DNA from 3 places in the Streptomyces sp. 840.1 genome. Region 1 is predicted to be linked to each of the others. Evidence: riboswitches for the same ligand, from Rfam matches in the RefSeq annotation. Region 1 holds a riboswitch; each other region holds the start of a gene.
The links. Region 1 has a riboswitch for thiamine pyrophosphate ahead of thiO (glycine oxidase ThiO). Riboswitches for the same ligand answer to the same signal wherever they lie in the genome.
Positions count from the first base shown of each region.

Region 2: another riboswitch for thiamine pyrophosphate. It lies ahead of EDD93_RS00395 (thiamine ABC transporter substrate binding subunit); the one in region 1 lies ahead of thiO (glycine oxidase ThiO).
Region 3: another riboswitch for thiamine pyrophosphate. It lies ahead of thiC (phosphomethylpyrimidine synthase ThiC); the one in region 1 lies ahead of thiO (glycine oxidase ThiO).

Region 1 covers NZ_RJUU01000001.1:4,520,140-4,525,284, reverse strand. Annotated here, with positions in the region: gene thiE (thiamine phosphate synthase) at 1-293, opposite strand, end outside; gene EDD93_RS20700 (Rv2175c family DNA-binding protein) at 411-776, opposite strand; gene EDD93_RS20695 (NAD(P)/FAD-dependent oxidoreductase) at 859-2,043, opposite strand; TPP riboswitch at 2,237-2,349, shown strand; gene thiO (glycine oxidase ThiO) at 2,347-3,525, shown strand; gene thiS (sulfur carrier protein ThiS) at 3,522-3,740, shown strand; gene EDD93_RS20680 (thiazole synthase) at 3,743-4,537, shown strand; gene pknB (Stk1 family PASTA domain-containing Ser/Thr kinase) at 4,660-5,145, shown strand, end outside.
Region 2 covers NZ_RJUU01000001.1:97,967-103,111, forward strand. Annotated here, with positions in the region: gene EDD93_RS00390 (iron ABC transporter permease) at 1-1,461, opposite strand, end outside; gene EDD93_RS00395 (thiamine ABC transporter substrate binding subunit) at 1,548-2,651, opposite strand; TPP riboswitch at 2,734-2,850, opposite strand; gene rlmN (23S rRNA (adenine(2503)-C(2))-methyltransferase RlmN) at 2,892-3,998, opposite strand; gene EDD93_RS00405 (hypothetical protein) at 4,137-4,664, shown strand; gene EDD93_RS00410 (phosphatidate cytidylyltransferase) at 4,738-5,145, opposite strand, start outside.
Region 3 covers NZ_RJUU01000001.1:2,206,036-2,211,180, reverse strand. Annotated here, with positions in the region: gene EDD93_RS10100 (helix-turn-helix domain-containing protein) at 241-1,011, shown strand; gene EDD93_RS10095 (SsgA family sporulation/cell division regulator) at 1,113-1,550, shown strand; gene EDD93_RS10090 (YibE/F family protein) at 1,633-2,967, opposite strand; TPP riboswitch at 3,038-3,171, shown strand; gene thiC (phosphomethylpyrimidine synthase ThiC) at 3,164-4,957, shown strand; gene EDD93_RS10080 (DUF4440 domain-containing protein) at 5,107-5,145, opposite strand, start outside.

The DNA.
Region 1 (5,145 bases):
GGCACCGGCAGGTCGCCCTGGCCCAGGTGCAGCACGTCGGAGCCGATGGCGTGGGCGACGTCGGCCCGGTCGTTGACCGCGAGGAGCTTGCCGTACCGCCGGCAGGCGTCGGCGAGGACCGCGAGGTGGTCGAGCTCCTCGGCCGCCTCCATGCCCTTGTCGCGGAGCTGGACGATGTCCACCCCGCCGGAGAGGACCGCGTCGAGGAACTCGGGGAGGTCTCCCTGACGCCTGCGGGCGTCCGTGCACAGGTAGAGCCGGGCGTCGGACAGCTGCGCGCGAGGCGTGGACATGGTGCGGTTCCCCCCGGGAAAACGATGACGTTCGGTAGGCGGTGCGGAGTCGGCAGGCGGCGCTGCGGAGGGGTGCGGGCCGCGCCGTGCGGCCCGCACCCCCGGTACGGCTGTCGGTCAGACGGCGAGCGCCTGGGCGCGGCGCTTCACCTCCGTGCCGCGATTCTCACTCAGCGCCTGCGCGGGCGTACCCGGCAGGCTCGGGTCGGGGGTGAAGAGCCATTCCAGCATCTCCTCGTCGGAGTAGCCGTCGTCCCTCAGGAGCGTCAGGGTCCCCGAAAGGCCCTTGACCACCTTGTCGCCGTCGATGAAGGCGGCAGGCACCTGGAGCGCCCGGTTCTCACCACGTCGTACGGCGATGAGCTGGCCCTCCTTGACCAGCTGCCGCACACGCGTCACCTGGATATCGAACATTTCGGCGATATCGGGAAGGTGGAGCCAGGCAGGGACGAGAGCATCGATCTTTGCGTCAATCTCGGTCACGGGACAAGCCTGCCATCCCGGACTGACAGCCGACACCCGGACTCCGCCCTTCAGGGCCCCGCGCCCCCCGCCGGAGGCCCGGCTACCGGGATACCGCCGACTTCAGCGGCACGGCGGCGTCACCGGCCCGCTCCGGGTCGAGCCGCGTGCCGGCCTCGATGAGCTTGCGCCCCTGGATCAGATCGCGCGGCCTGCCGACGGAGAGCACCGCGACCAGCACACCGTCGCGCAGCCAGCACACCGACCAGGCGGGGCCGGCCGGATCGCCTCGCCACAGCAGGGTGTCCGCTCCGTCGTGGTGGCCCGCGTACTGCACGAACCGGCCGAACTGCTCGGACCAGAAATAAGGCACGGGGTCGTAGGCGGGCGGCTCCTCCCCGCCCTCGCCCGCGGCCCCGATGATGTGGGCGGCCGCGGTCCGCGGGCCCTGCAGCGCGTTGTCCCAGTGGTGGACCAGCAGCCGCGCCCCGTAGCGCGCGGAGGGGAAGGAGGCGCAGTCGCCCACGGCGTACACGTCGGGCAGCGAGGTGCGCAGCGCCGCGTCGGCGGTCACCGACCCGTCGGGCCCGAGCTGGACACCGGAGCCGGCCAGCCAGCCGGTGGCGGGCCGTGCGCCGATCCCCACGACGACGGCGTCGGCCGGCAGGGTGCGGCCGTCCGCCAGGACCACCCGGCCGGGCTCGACGCGGGCCACCCGCGCCCCGGTGAGGAGTTCGGCGCCGCTCTCCGCGTACCAGGCGGCCATCGGTGCGGCGACCTCGGCGGGCAGGGCGCCCGCGAGGGGCCGGGCCGCGGCCTCGACGACGGTGACCTCGCAGCCCGCGGCGCGGGCCGCGGTGGCGAACTCGGCGCCGATCCAGCCCGCGCCGACGACCACGACGGCGTGCCGCGCCTCCAGGACGGGCCGCAGCCGCGCCGCGTCGTCCAGGGTGCGCAGCAGATGGACGCCGGGCACGCCCCCGGAGCCGGGCAGCACGACGGGTTCCGCGCCGGTGGCGACGACCAGGACGTCGTAGGGGACGGGCCCCTGGGAGGTGTCCAGTTCGTGGTCGGCGGCACGCAGGCCCGCGACCTCGACGCCCAGCCGGAGCTCGATGCCGAGTGTCTCGAAGTCGATGTCGAAGGCGGATTCCTCGGCCTTGCCGAGCAGTACCGCCTTGGAGAGCGGTGGGCGGTCGTAGGGCTGGTGGGGTTCGGCGCCGATGAGGGTGAGCGCGCCGGTGAAGCCCTGCTCCCGCAGGGCCACCGCCGTCTGCACGCCCGCCATGCCCGCACCGACGACGACCACCCGCCGCCCGGCCCGCTCCGACTGCCGCTCCGGTCGCTCCGCCCGCTGCTGCTCGTTCACCCGACCACCTTAATCAACTGACGGTCCGTCAGGAAAGGGGTCCCTCGCGGTCCCCGTACCGCCGCCCTCCTGCTTTACCCGGTACGGGGGGCGGGGTCTAGGGTGGCCCACGTAAAAGACTCGCGGGAGCCCGGACGCACCGGGCTGAGAGGGAGGCTGGGCGGCCTCCGACCGTACGAACCTGATCCGGGTCATGCCGGCGAAGGGAGGGGCTGGATGCCCATGCCTGTCCACCGCGCGAGCGGGTCCGACGTCCTGGTCATCGGGGGCGGGATCATCGGCCTGGTGACCGCCTGGCGGGCCGCGCAGCGCGGTCTGTCGACCGCCGTCGTCGATCCCGGCCCCGGCGGCGGGGCCGCCCGGGTCGCGGCCGGGATGCTGGCCGCCGTCACCGAACTGCACTACGGCGAGGAGATGCTGCTGGGGCTCAACGTCGCCTCCGCGGCGCGCTACCCGGCGTTCGCGGCCGAGCTGGAGGCGACGAGCGGGCAGGACATCGGCTTCCGCGCCTGCGGCACCCTGGCCGTCGCGCTGGACACCGACGACCGCGCCCATCTGCGGGAGCTGCACGAGCTGCAGCGCCGCTCCGGGCTGGAGTCGGAGTGGCTGACCGGCCGCGAGTGCCGGCGTCTGGAACCGATGCTCGCGCCCGGCGTACGCGGCGGCCTCCGGGTCGACGGCGACCACCAGGTCGACCCGCGCCGGCTGGCCGCCGCGCTGCTGACGGCGTGCGAGCGGGCCGGGGTCGTCTTCCACCGGCAGCGGGCCGAACGGCTCCGCGTGGTGCGCGACCGGGCGACCGGGGCCGTGCTCACCGACGGTTCGGAGCCGGCCGCCGATCAGGTCGTGCTCGCCGCCGGCAGCTTCAGCGGCCGGCTCGCGGGCGTGCCCGATCAGGTCCTGCCGCCGGTCCGCCCGGTCAAGGGCCAGGTGCTGCGGCTGACCGTACCCACCGCGTACGCCCCCTTCCTCAGCCGCACCGTGCGGGCCGTGGTGCGCGGCAGCCACGTCTATCTCGTACCGCGCGAGAACGGCGAGCTGGTGGTCGGCGCCACCAGCGAGGAGATGGGCTGGGACACCACCGTGACCGCCGGCGGGGTCTACGAGCTGCTGCGCGACGCCCACGAGCTGGTGCCCGGCATCACCGAACTGCCGCTCACCGAGACCCGGGCCGGTCTGCGCCCCGCCTCCCCCGACAACGCCCCGCTGCTCGGCCGCACCGCGCTGCCCGGCCTCCACCTCGCCACCGGCCACCACCGCAACGGGGTGCTCCTCACCCCGGTCACCGGTGACGCCATGGCGCAGCTGCTGGCCGACGGCGAGCTGCCCGAGGTGGCCCGCCCCTTCTCCCCCGGCCGCTTCCCGGCCGCCGCCCCCGTCCGACAGGAGCAGCACGCATGACCGCGCCCACTTCCCTGGCCGTCTCCGTGAACGGCGAGGCCGTCACCGTCGCCGGGGGCACCACCCTGGACGCCCTCGTCGCGACCCTGACCTCAGCGACGTCGGGGGTCGCTGCGGCGCTGAACGAGACCGTCGTGCCGCGCGGGCAGTGGTCCGCCGCGACGCTCACCGACGGCGACCGGGTCGAGGTCCTGACCGCTGTCCAGGGAGGCTGACCGTGTCCGACGACCTCTTCACCCTCGGGGACACCGTCTTCGGCTCCCGGCTGATCATGGGGACGGGCGGGGCACCCAGCCTCGACGTGCTGGAGCGCTCGCTGACCGCCTCCGGCACCGAGCTGACCACCGTCGCGATGCGCCGCCTGGACCCGACCGTGCGGGGCTCCGTGCTCTCGGTGCTGGAGAAACTCTCCATCCGCGTCCTGCCGAACACCGCGGGCTGCTTCACGGCGGGCGAGGCCGTGCTCACCGCCCGCCTGGCCCGCGAGGCGCTCGGCACCGACTGGATCAAGCTGGAGGTGGTGGCCGACGAGCGCACCCTGCTGCCCGACCCGGTCGAGCTGCTGGACGCCGCGGAGATCCTGGTGGACGACGGTTTCACCGTGCTGCCGTACACCAACGACGACCCGGTGCTGGCCCGGAAACTGGAGGACGTGGGGTGCGCGGCGGTCATGCCGCTCGGCTCCCCCATCGGTTCGGGGCTCGGCATCCGCAACCCGCACAACTTCCAGCTGATCACCGAGCGGGCCCGGGTCCCGGTGATCCTGGACGCGGGCGCCGGGACGGCTTCGGACGCGGCGTTCGCCATGGAGCTCGGGTGCGCGGCTGTGATGCTCGCCTCGGCGGTGACCCGGGCCCAGGAGCCCGAGCTGATGGCCGCCGCGATGCGGCACGCGGTGGCGGGCGGGCGCCTCGCATACCGCGCCGGCCGCATCCCGCGCCGCCACTTCGCCGAGGCATCGTCGCCGGTGGCGGGGCGTGCGGCGCTCGATCCGGAGCGCCCGGCGTTCTGATCCGGCGCTTGCGGTGCCGCAGCGGCCGCGGACCGCATGTCCCTGTCACGACTCGGCTGCAGACGGCTCCGGGATCGCCCCGGGCAGTCGGCGGTGTCCGTGGCGGCTCGTAGACTCGCTGCGTGGATACGACCCTCCAGGACCCTCTCGTCGGGCAGCTGCTCGACGGCCGCTACCGCGTCGATGCGCGCATCGCCGTGGGCGGCATGGCCACGGTCTACCGGGCCATGGACACCCGCCTCGACCGGGTGCTCGCCCTCAAGGTGATGCACCCGGCGCTCGCGACCGACGCCTCGTTCGTCGAGCGCTTCATCCGCGAGGCCAAGTCGGTGGCGGGTCTCGCGCACCCCAACGTGGTCGGGGTGTTCGACCAGGGGGCCCAGGAGCAGTACGTCTACCTGGCGATGGAGTACGTCGCGGGCTGCACGCTGCGCGATGTGCTGCGCGAGCGCGGGGCGCTGCAGCCCCGGGCCGCCCTGGACATCCTGGAGCCGGTGCTCGCCGCGCTCGGCGCCGCGCACCGGGCGGGCTTCGTCCACCGGGACATGAAGCCGGAGAACGTGCTCATAGGCGACGACGGCCGGGTCAAGGTCGCGGACTTCGGCCTG
Region 2 (5,145 bases), 4.4 Mb from region 1:
CGGGTTGTCGGGCCGCGCGATGAACACCGTGGCGCCGAACTCCCCCAGCGACACGGCGAACGCGAAGCCCGCCGCCACCAGCAGCGCCCGGCGCACCAGCGGCAGGTCCACCTCGCGCCAGGCCCGCAGCGGTGAGGCGCCGAGCACCGCGGCCGCCTCGCGCAGCCGCCCGTCCACCGCGCGCAGGACCGGCAGCATGGTCCGTACGACGAACGGCACCCCGACCAGCGCCTGGGCGAGCGGCACCAGGATCCAGGAGGTCCGCAGGTCCAGCGGCGGCTTGTCCAGGGTGATCAAGAAGCCGAAGCCGACGGTGACGGCGGAGACCCCGAGCGGGAGCATCAGGAGCGCGTCGAAACCCCTGACCAGCCGCCCGGCCCGCCTGGTCAGCGCCGCCGCGGCCAGGCCCCCGACGACCAGCGCGATGGCGGTCGCGACCAGGGCGTACCGCAGCGAGTTCCAGATCGCCTCGATGGGCGCGACCAGGAACGTACCGCTGTTCGCCGCCGCCGAGCCCAGCGCCCGGTAGTAGCCGAGGCCGTGACCGCCGGGCAGGTCGAGCGAGCGCTCCACCAGGATGGCGAGCGGCAGCAGGATCAGCACCAGCACGGTCAGCAGAACGCCTGTGAGCAGCGCCCATTGGCCCGCGCCGCGCGGTCGGCGGGCGGTCTGCGCCGGGTCGACGAGCTTCAGCGCGGTCTCCCTGCGCCGTACGGTCCAGGCGTGCACGGCGAGGATCGCGCCGACTGCGGCGAACTGCACGAGCGTGAGCACCGCTGCCGTGGGCAGGGCGAGCAACTGCGCGGTCTGGCGGTAGATCTCCACCTCCAGCGTGGAGAATCCGGGGCCGCCGAGGATCTGGACGACGCCGAAGGAGGTGAAGGTGAAGAGGAAGACCATCAGCGCGGCCGCGGCCACGGCGGGAGCGAGCGCCGGAAGCGTCACCCGCCGCCAGGCGGCGAACCGTCCGGCGCCCAGGACCCGCGCCGCCTCCTCCTGCCGGGGGTCCAGCTGCGACCACAGCCCGCCGACGGTGCGCACGACGACCGCGTAGTTGAAGAAGACATGGGCCAGCAGGATCGCCCACACCGTGGTGTCGAGCCGGACGCCCCACAGGTCGTCGAGGAAACCCCCGCGCCCCAGCAACGCCAGGAACGCGGTGCCCACGACGACGGTCGGCAGCACGAACGGCACCGTGACGACCGCGCGCAGCAACTGCTTGCCCGGGAAGTCGAACCGGGCGAACACGTAGGCGCCCGGCAGGGCGATCAGCAGGGTCAGCGCGGTCGAGGCGAGCGCCTGCCAGAGCGTGAACCAGAGGACCTCGCGGATGTCCGGCCGGCTCAGCACCTCGCCGATCCGGCCGAACTGCCAGACGCCGCCGTCCTTGAGCCCGCGTCCCACGATCGCGACGACGGGGTAGGCGAAGAACACCGCGAAGAAGGCGACGGGCACGGCCATCAGACCGAGCCGCACCGCGCTCCCGCGCCGCGACCGGGTGCGCGCGGCCTTCCCGCGCGCGCCCGGTCCGCGTACGGGAGGCTTCGCTACTTCACTACGAGCGAGGACCATGACTGGACCCACTGCTCACGGTTCTTGGCGATCGTGTCGGGGGCGACGGTCGCCGGCTTGTCCGCGGTGGTCCCGAACCTGGTGAAGAGTTCCGGCACCTTCGCGCCCTTGGTGACCGGGCTGACGAACATGTTGAGCGGCATGTCCTCCTGGAACTTCTTGCTGATCAGGAAGTCCAGCAGGGCCTTGCCGCCCGCCTCGTTCTTCGCGCCGTCGAGCAGACCGGCGAACTCGATCTGCCGGAAGCACGTCGCGGTGGCGACCCCGGTCGGGGCGGTCTTGGGCTGCGGGTCCGCGTACAGCACCTCGACGGGCGGGCTGGAGGCGTAGCTGACGACGAGCGGCCGGTCGGCCTTGGCCTTCTTGCCGCCGGCCGAGCCGGAGAACGCCTCGTTGTACGCCTGCTCCCAGCCGTCGACGACCTTGACGCCGTTGTCCTTCAGCTTCTTCCAGTAGTCCTGGTAGCCGTCCTGGCCGTAGGTGGCGATGCTGCCGAGGAGGAAGCCGAGGCCGGGCGACGAGGTCGCGGCGTTCTCGGTGACGAGGAGGTTCTTGTACGCGGGCTTCGCCAGGTCGTCGAAGGACTTCGGCGGTGCGAGCTTCTTGTCCGCGAAGTACTTCTTGTCGTAGTTGACGCAGATGTCGCCGGTGTCGACCGGGGTGACCCGGTGCTTCGCGGCGTCCAGCTGGACGTCGGACGCGACCTGGCCGAGGCCCTTGGCGGCGTACGGCGTGAAGAGGCCGTTGTCGAGTGCGCGGGACAGCAGGGTGTTGTCGACGCCGAAGAACACGTCGCCGCGCGGTGAGCCCTTGGTCAGGATCTCCTGGTTGAGGGCGGCGCCGGCGTCACCGCTCTTCAGCACCTTGACCGTGTAGCCGGTCTCCCGGGTGAACTCCTTCAGCACGCCCTTGGACGCGTTGAAGGAGTCGTGGCTGACGAGCGTGACGGTCTTGGAGCCGGAGCCCTTGGTGCCGCCGGAACCGGACCCCGAGTCGTCGGAGCTCCCGCAGCCGGCGAGCGCGGTCGCGCCGATCGCCGCGGCGACGGCGGTCACCGCGAGCTTCTTGGTGGTGCTCATGTGATTCCTCCTGGGGGTGACCAGGAAGAGACGCGGCCCTGCCCGCGCCGGCGGAGAACCGGAAGCGGGCAGGGCGCAACAGCTTGAGTAAGGTCCGAACTTCCTACCCGGAATGACCCGGGCGAGGTTCAGAGGGTCTGCGGCCAACCTGTCCTCGGTGCCGCACTCTCAGCGCTGTGGCGCTCCCCTGTCGGAATATGAAGTTGAATTCACGCCCAGGCTACACGGCTGGTTCCGGCCTCAGCGCTCGGACGCCGCGAGCTGCCCGCAGGCTCCGTCGATCTCCTGGCCGCGGGTGTCCCGCACGGTCACCGGCACCCCGTGGGCGGCGATGGCCTCGACGAACGCCTTCTCGTCCTCGGGCCGCGAGGCGGTCCACTTCGAGCCCGGCGTCGGGTTCAGCGGGATCAGGTTGACGTGGACCCGCTTGCCCTTGAGGAGCCGGCCGAGCCGGTCACCGCGCCAGGCCTGGTCGTTGATGTCACGGATCAGCGCGTACTCGATGGAGATGCGGCGACCGGACTTCTCCGCGTACTCCCAGGCCGCGTCCAGCACCTCGCGCACCTTCCACCGGGTGTTCACGGGGACGAGGGTGTCGCGCAGCTCGTCGTCCGGGGCGTGCAGCGAGACGGCGAGACGGCACTTGAAGCCCTCGTCCGCGAAGCGCAGCATCGCCGGCACCAGGCCGACGGTCGAGACGGTGATCCCGCGCTGCGACAGCCCCAGCCCGTCGGGCTCGGGGTCGGTCAGCCGGCGGATGGAGCCGACCACCCGGTTGTAGTTGGCGAGCGGCTCGCCCATGCCCATGAAGACGATGTTGGAGAGCCGCGCCGGACCCCCGGGGACCTCGCCGTCGCGCAGCGCCCGCATGCCGTCCACGATCTGGTGGACGATCTCCGCGGTGGAGAGGTTGCGGTCGAGACCGGCCTGTCCGGTGGCGCAGAACGGGCAGTTCATCCCGCAGCCGGCCTGCGAGGAGATGCACATCGTGACGCGCTCGGGGTAGCGCATCAGGACGGACTCGACGAGCGTCCCGTCGTGCAGCTTCCACAGCGTCTTGCGGGTGGTGTCGTCGTCGCAGCTGATGTGGCGGACCACGGACATCAGCTCGGGGAACAGCGCCTCCGCGAGCTTGTCCCGCGACCCGGCCGGGATGTTGGTCCACTCCGACGGGTCGTGCGCGTACCGCGCGAAGTAGTGCTGCGAGAGCTGCTGGGCGCGGAAGGGCTTCTCGCCGGTCGCGGCGACGGCTTCCTTGCGCTCGGCGGGCGTGAGGTCAGCGAGGTGCCGCGGCGGCTTCTTGGCTCCGCGGGGCGCGACGAAAGTGAGTTCTCCGGGCTTAGGCATGGTTCTTCCAGTGTCGCAGACCCGCGGCGGTGCCCCCGCCCCCCGCCGACGGGGCCCGGCGGAGCAGCGCTGAGCGGGGCCGGACGGGGTATCCGGAGGAAGAGGGACGGCCCGCCGACCACGCAGGAGGTATCAGTCGTGCACACCGTGAAGCGCTGGTTCAGTCACAGCCTGCCCGCACAGGCCCTGGTGCTCTTCGTGCTGGGACTGGGCTTCGGAGCCGTGTTCCGCCGGGACGATCATCCGGCCTTATGGGCGGTCCAGAGCCTGCTCTACACCGCCGTGATCATCGGGGTCGTGGCGTACCAGCGCCGCAGGACCAGCCGGGCGACCGGCGCGCGGCCCGGCACGGTCGACGACCTCAGCCGCAGGATCCGGCACCGCGAGGTGCCCGAGGACCCGGAGGAGCGGGCGCTCATGGGGCGGCTGGTCGAGGACCAGCTCGGGAAGATGGAGCGGGGCAGCCGGTGGCTGCCCTACTGGCTGGGCCTGATGGGCCTGATCGCGGTGGGCATGCTGGTCCTCGGGGCCACCACCGGCTCACTGGCCTTCCCCGTGGTCTTCGCCGTGGGCGTGATCGCGTTCTGTTGCGGGGTCCTGTGGATGCACAAGCGGACGATGGGGCTCCTTCACCACATGCGCTCGGCCCTGCGGGACCGTGTCTGACGTCACCGGAAACGGGTGAGGGCCCACCGTCCGGAGACGGTGGGCCCTCATCCGTGGCGACGCGTACGACCGCTCAGCCGGAGCCGACGAAGATCACCATCAGCAGCCAGACCACCGGCGCGGTCGGCAGCAGGGAGTCCAGCCGGTCCATGATTCCGCCGTGTCCGGGGAGCAGCGTGCCCATGTCCTTGATCCCGAGGTCCCGCTTGATCATGGACTCGCCGAGGTCACCCAGGGTGGCGCTGGCGGCGACCGCGAGGCCGAGCAGCAGGCCCTGCCACCAGGAGCCGTCGTCGATCAGGAACTGCATGCACAGCGCGCCGGCCACCATCGCGAAGCTCACGGCACCGAAGAGGCCCTCGCGGGTCTTTCCGGGGCTGATCCGGGGGGCGAGCTTGTGCTTGCCGAACCGCCAGCCGACGGCGTACGCGCCGGTGTCGCTGACCACGGTCAGCAGCAGGAAGGTCAGCACCCGCATCGG
Region 3 (5,145 bases), 2.3 Mb from region 1:
GGCCGCACCACCGGTAGCACGGTTAGCCCAGGTGAGCGAAGCGGAGGACGAAACAGCAACCCTTCCGGACGCTGCCGATACAGTGGAAATCCGCTGCCGCCGTCTGGGAGAGCACCGTCAGTCACCACCTGACCAGTGGTGGGCAGGGCATCCGGCCTCCGGACCCGAACCTGCGGCAGACATGTGGGGGCGGCCTCCACAGGCGGGCTGACCGCCCGTCACCATGCCTGGGGGTGACCGTTGACCACGGCATCGAGTACCGCTGTGCCGACGTTGATCGGATCGGTGCAGCGGGCGCTGAGGCTGCTGGAGGCAGTGGGCGCCCATCGCGACGGGGCGCCGGCCAAACAGCTCGCACGTGAGGCGGGGCTTCCACTGCCCACCGCCTACCACCTGCTTCGCACCCTCACCCACGAGGGATATCTCCGCCGTGAGAACGGCGTCTTCCTCTTCGGTGCCGCCGCCGAGCGGCTGGTGGGCGACGGCGCTCTGCAGAACCGGCGCAGCCGGATGGCCCAGTCCCTGGGCCGCTGGCGGGACATCGTCGGCGCCCCGGTCTACTGCGCCGTCTACCGCGACGGCGAGATCGAACTCCTCGCGGTCGCCGACACCCCGGCCGCGCCCGCGGTGGACGAATGGGCCGCCTTCCAGGAGACCGGGCACGCCCACGCGATCGGCCAGTGTCTGCTGAGCCAGCTCGACGAGAAGGCCCTCGAGGACCACCTCGACCGCCATCCGGTCCGTCCGCTGACCCGGTACTCCGTACGCGACCGTCCGGAGCTCCTTGAACGGCTGCGGTCGCTGGAGCGAATGGAACCCGTCATCGAGCGGCAGGAGTACGCCCTCGGGACGGTCTGCGCGGCCATCCCGATCGCGGCCGGCTTCACGGCAGCGGCGATGGCCATTTCGGTACCCCTGGATCAGGAAGAACGATTGCTCCCCGCAGTCGAACGACTACGTGGCGAAGTGGCCAGCCTCTTGCGTTCGTTCGTGTTCTCTATCAGTATCTGAAAAATCACTCCTTGTGATCTGCTATCGCGTGCACCACGATGGCGTCAATAGGGCCATGGGGGATCATTCCTGGCCAGATTCATCTACTGCGGGGTTGAACGATGCGCGAGTCGGTTCAAGCTGAGGTCATGATGAGCTTCCTCGTCTCCGAGGAGCTCTCATTCCGTATCCCGGTGGAGCTCCGGTACGAAGTGTGCGATCCGTACGCGATCCGGATGACCTTCCATCTCCCCGGCGATGCCCCCGTCACCTGGGCTTTTGGCCGTGAGCTGCTGCTCGATGGCCTGAACAGCCCCAGTGGCGACGGCGACGTACACATCGGGCCGACCGAGCCCGAAGGGCTGTGCGACGTCCACATCCGGCTCCAGGTGGGGGCGGATCGTGCCCTCTTCAGGGCGGGCACAGCACCTCTTGTGGCCTTTCTCGACCGGACGGACAAGCTCGTCCCGCTCGGCCAGGAGTGCACGCTGGGTGACTTCGAGGGCAATCTGGAAGAGGCATTGGGGCGAATTCTGGCCGAGGAGCAGAACGCCGGCTGACGGGGAACCGCCCTTCCGGCCCCGGGTGCCGGTCGAACACCACACCTGCCGAACGGGTGAATCACTCTCCGTGTGCACCTGTTCAGGCCTTCGCCCGTCGCCGGCGTCCTCTGCCACTCCGTACGGGTGCCGAAGCTCCGGCTTCCGCGCCGACCCCCGTACGGTCTGCGGAGACGACCAGCGCCGCGAGCGCGGTGGTCACCGGCACCGAGGCGACCAGCCCGATCGAGCCGACCAGTGTCCGAACGATCTCCTCCGCCACCAGCTCGCTGTTGGCCACCGTGCCCACGCTGCTCTGGGCGATCGAGAACAACAGCAGCAGCGGAAGCGCGGCGCCCGCATAGGCGAGCACCAGGGTGTTGACCACCGAGGCGATGTGATCCCTTCCGATTCTGATACCTGCCCGGTAAAGCTGCTTCGCACTCATGGTCGGGTCCGCCTGGTGCAGTTCCCAGACAGCCGAGGTCTGGGTGACCGTCACGTCGTCGAGCACCCCGAGGGAACCGATGATGACGCCGGCCAGAAGCAGACCGCTCATGTCGATGTGCGGATACAGGCCGTGGATGAGGCCCGTGCTGTCGTCGGTGTTCCCGCTCAGGCTCGCCCAGCCGATGAAGAGTGAGCCGAGCAGCCCGATCAGCAGCAGCGAGATCAGGGTGCCGACGACCGCGACGGAGGTGCGGGCGGTCAGCCCGTGGCAGATGTAGAGGGCGATCAGCATGATGGCGCTCGCCCCGACCACTGCCACGACCAGCGGATTCGAGCCCTGCAGAATGGCCGGAAGGATGAACAGGGTCAGCACGCCGAACGACAGGGCGAGCGCCACCAGCGCCATGACCCCGCGCAGTCTGCCCACGACGACCACCGCGACTGCGAAGATCCCGGCCAGCAGCGCCATCGGGAACTTCCGGTTCACGTCCGTCACGGAGTACTGGAGGTCGTGGGGCGCGTCGGGGGCGTACGCGACGACGACTTCCTGCCCCTCGCGGAGCTGTCGCGGTGCGCCGGGCTGGATCACCTCGATGAAGGTGCGCCCCTTGTCGTCGCCGCTTGTGACCTCGACCGTGGCCTTCTCGCAGTCCGCGGCCCCGCCGCCGGTGGCCGGGTCCTTGGCCGGCGGTGTCTCGCCGTCGACGGGCAGCTGGGCCGCGTTCACGTCCTTGCAGTCGACCTTGTCGATGTTCACCACCTTGGCCTGTTGGGTCTGCCGGTCGAAACCGACACCGGTGCGCTCGTGCGCCGGCGCACCACCGGGCCAGAGCACGACGAGACCGACGGCGACCGCGGCCGCGAACGGGATCAGCACGGCGGCGATCACCTTGCGCAGGTGCTTGGACACGGGAGCGGCGGGTCCGTGCGAGTGCGTGTGGGCGTGCTGATGGGACGGCTGCTCGGGAACGATATGGGGGGACGTCACCGGCCGATCATCGCAAGACGAGCGAGGCCCACTGTTCAGCACACCCGCGAGGGCGTTAGCGTGGTGGCACCTTTGCACACGCGGGAGCTCGGAGCACCGGGCTGAGAGGGCGCTGATCTCCGTACGTCCGTACGGGACAAGCTGCGCCGACCGCCGAACCTGTTACCGGGTAATGCCGGCGTAGGGAGTAGGTCTCATGACCACAGCGGACGCACGTATGCCTGCCTCCAATCAGAGCGACGAGGCCGGGAAGTCCATCGGCTGGCACAAGGGGTACGTCCAGGGCTCGCGCCCGGACCTCCGGGTGCCGGTCCGTCAGGTGCACCTCAGCAACGGCAAGGACGTGACGCTCTACGACACGTCGGGGCCGTACACCGATCCTGGTGTCGACACCGATGTCCGCCGCGGACTCGCCCCGTTGCGCGAGAACTGGATCATCGCCCGCGGCGACACCGAGGAGTACGCGGGCCGCGCCGCCCGTCCCGAGGACGACGGGATCAAGCACACCTCGCCGCGCGGCGGGCTGCGCAATCTGGACGCGGTCTTCCCCGGCCGCCCGCGCCAGCCGCGGCGCAGCCGGGACGGGAACCCGGTGACCCAGCTCGGGTACGCCCGACGCGGCGAGATCACCCCGGAGATGGAGTACGTGGCGATCCGGGAGAACGTCGCGCCCGAGGTGGTGCGCGAGGAGATCGCCGCAGGCCGGGCCGTGCTGCCGGCCAACGTCAACCACCCGGAGATCGAGCCGATGATCATCGGCAAGCGGTTCCTGGTGAAGGTGAACGCCAACATCGGCAACTCCGCGGTGACGTCCTCCATCGAGGAGGAGGTGGACAAGATGACCTGGGCGACCAAGTGGGGCGCCGACACGGTCATGGACCTTTCCACCGGGCGCAACATCCACACCACCCGTGAGTGGGTACTTCGCAACTCCCCCGTGCCGATCGGCACCGTGCCCCTCTACCAGGCCCTCGAGAAGGTCGACGGCAGGGCGGAGGAGCTGACTTGGGAGATCTACAAGGACACCGTGATCGAGCAGGCCGAGCAGGGCGTCGACTACATGACGGTCCACGCCGGCGTGCGCCTGCCGTACGTGCCGCTGACCGCCCGCCGCAAGACCGGCATCGTCTCCCGGGGCGGCTCGATCATGGCGGCCTGGTGCCTCGCACACCACAAGGAGTCGTTCCTGTACGAGCACTTCGAGGAGCTCTGCACGATCCTCGCCTCGTACGACGTGACGTACTCGCTGGGTGACGGGCTGCGGCCCGGATCGATCGCGGACGCCAACGACGAGGCGCAGTTCGCCGAACTGCGCACGCTCGGCGAGCTGAACACGGTCGCCAAGCGGCTCGGCGTCCAGACGATGATCGAGGGCCCCGGGCACGTCCCGATGCACAAGATCAAGGAGAACATCGACCTTCAGCAGGAGATCTGCGAGGAGGCGCCGTTCTACACGCTCGGCCCGCTGACCACCGATGTCGCACCGGCGTACGACCACATCACCTCGGGCATCGGCGCCGCGATGATCGCCTGGTGGGGGACGGCGATGCTCTGTTACGTCACGCCCAAGGAGCACCTCGGCCTGCCCAACCGGGATGACGTGAAGACCGGTGTGATCACCTACCGGATCGCGGCCCATGCGGCGGACCTCGCCAAGGGGCACCCGGGGGCGCAGGAGTGGGACGACGCGCTGTCGGACGCCCGGTTCGAGTTCCGGTGGGAGGACCAGTTCAACCTGGCGCTCGATCCGGACACGGCACGGGAGTTCCATGACGAGACGCTGCCGGCCGAGCCGGCGAAGACGGCGCACTTCTGCTCGATGTGCGGTCCGAAGTTCTGCTCCATGAAGATCAGCAGGAGCATCACCGAGCAGTTCGCTCCCGACCTGGTCGCCTCGGCCTCGGACGAGGAGATCGAGGCGGGGATGCTGGAGAAGTCCAAGGAGTTCGCGGCGAGCGGGAACCGGGTGTACCTGCCGCTGGCGGACTGACGCCCACGGTGCGCGTCCCGCGCTCCCGACCGGGTCCGGCCCGGTCGGGAGCCGGGGGGCGGTCGGGGGCGCGGCTCGGTGGCCAGGCGTGTTCGCGCCACCGGTCGGTCAGCGCGATGGGCATGCTCACGGCTGCGGTTGAGCGTGCGTCAGGCGCCGGAGCCCGGGTGGGGAGCCACGCCGAACGG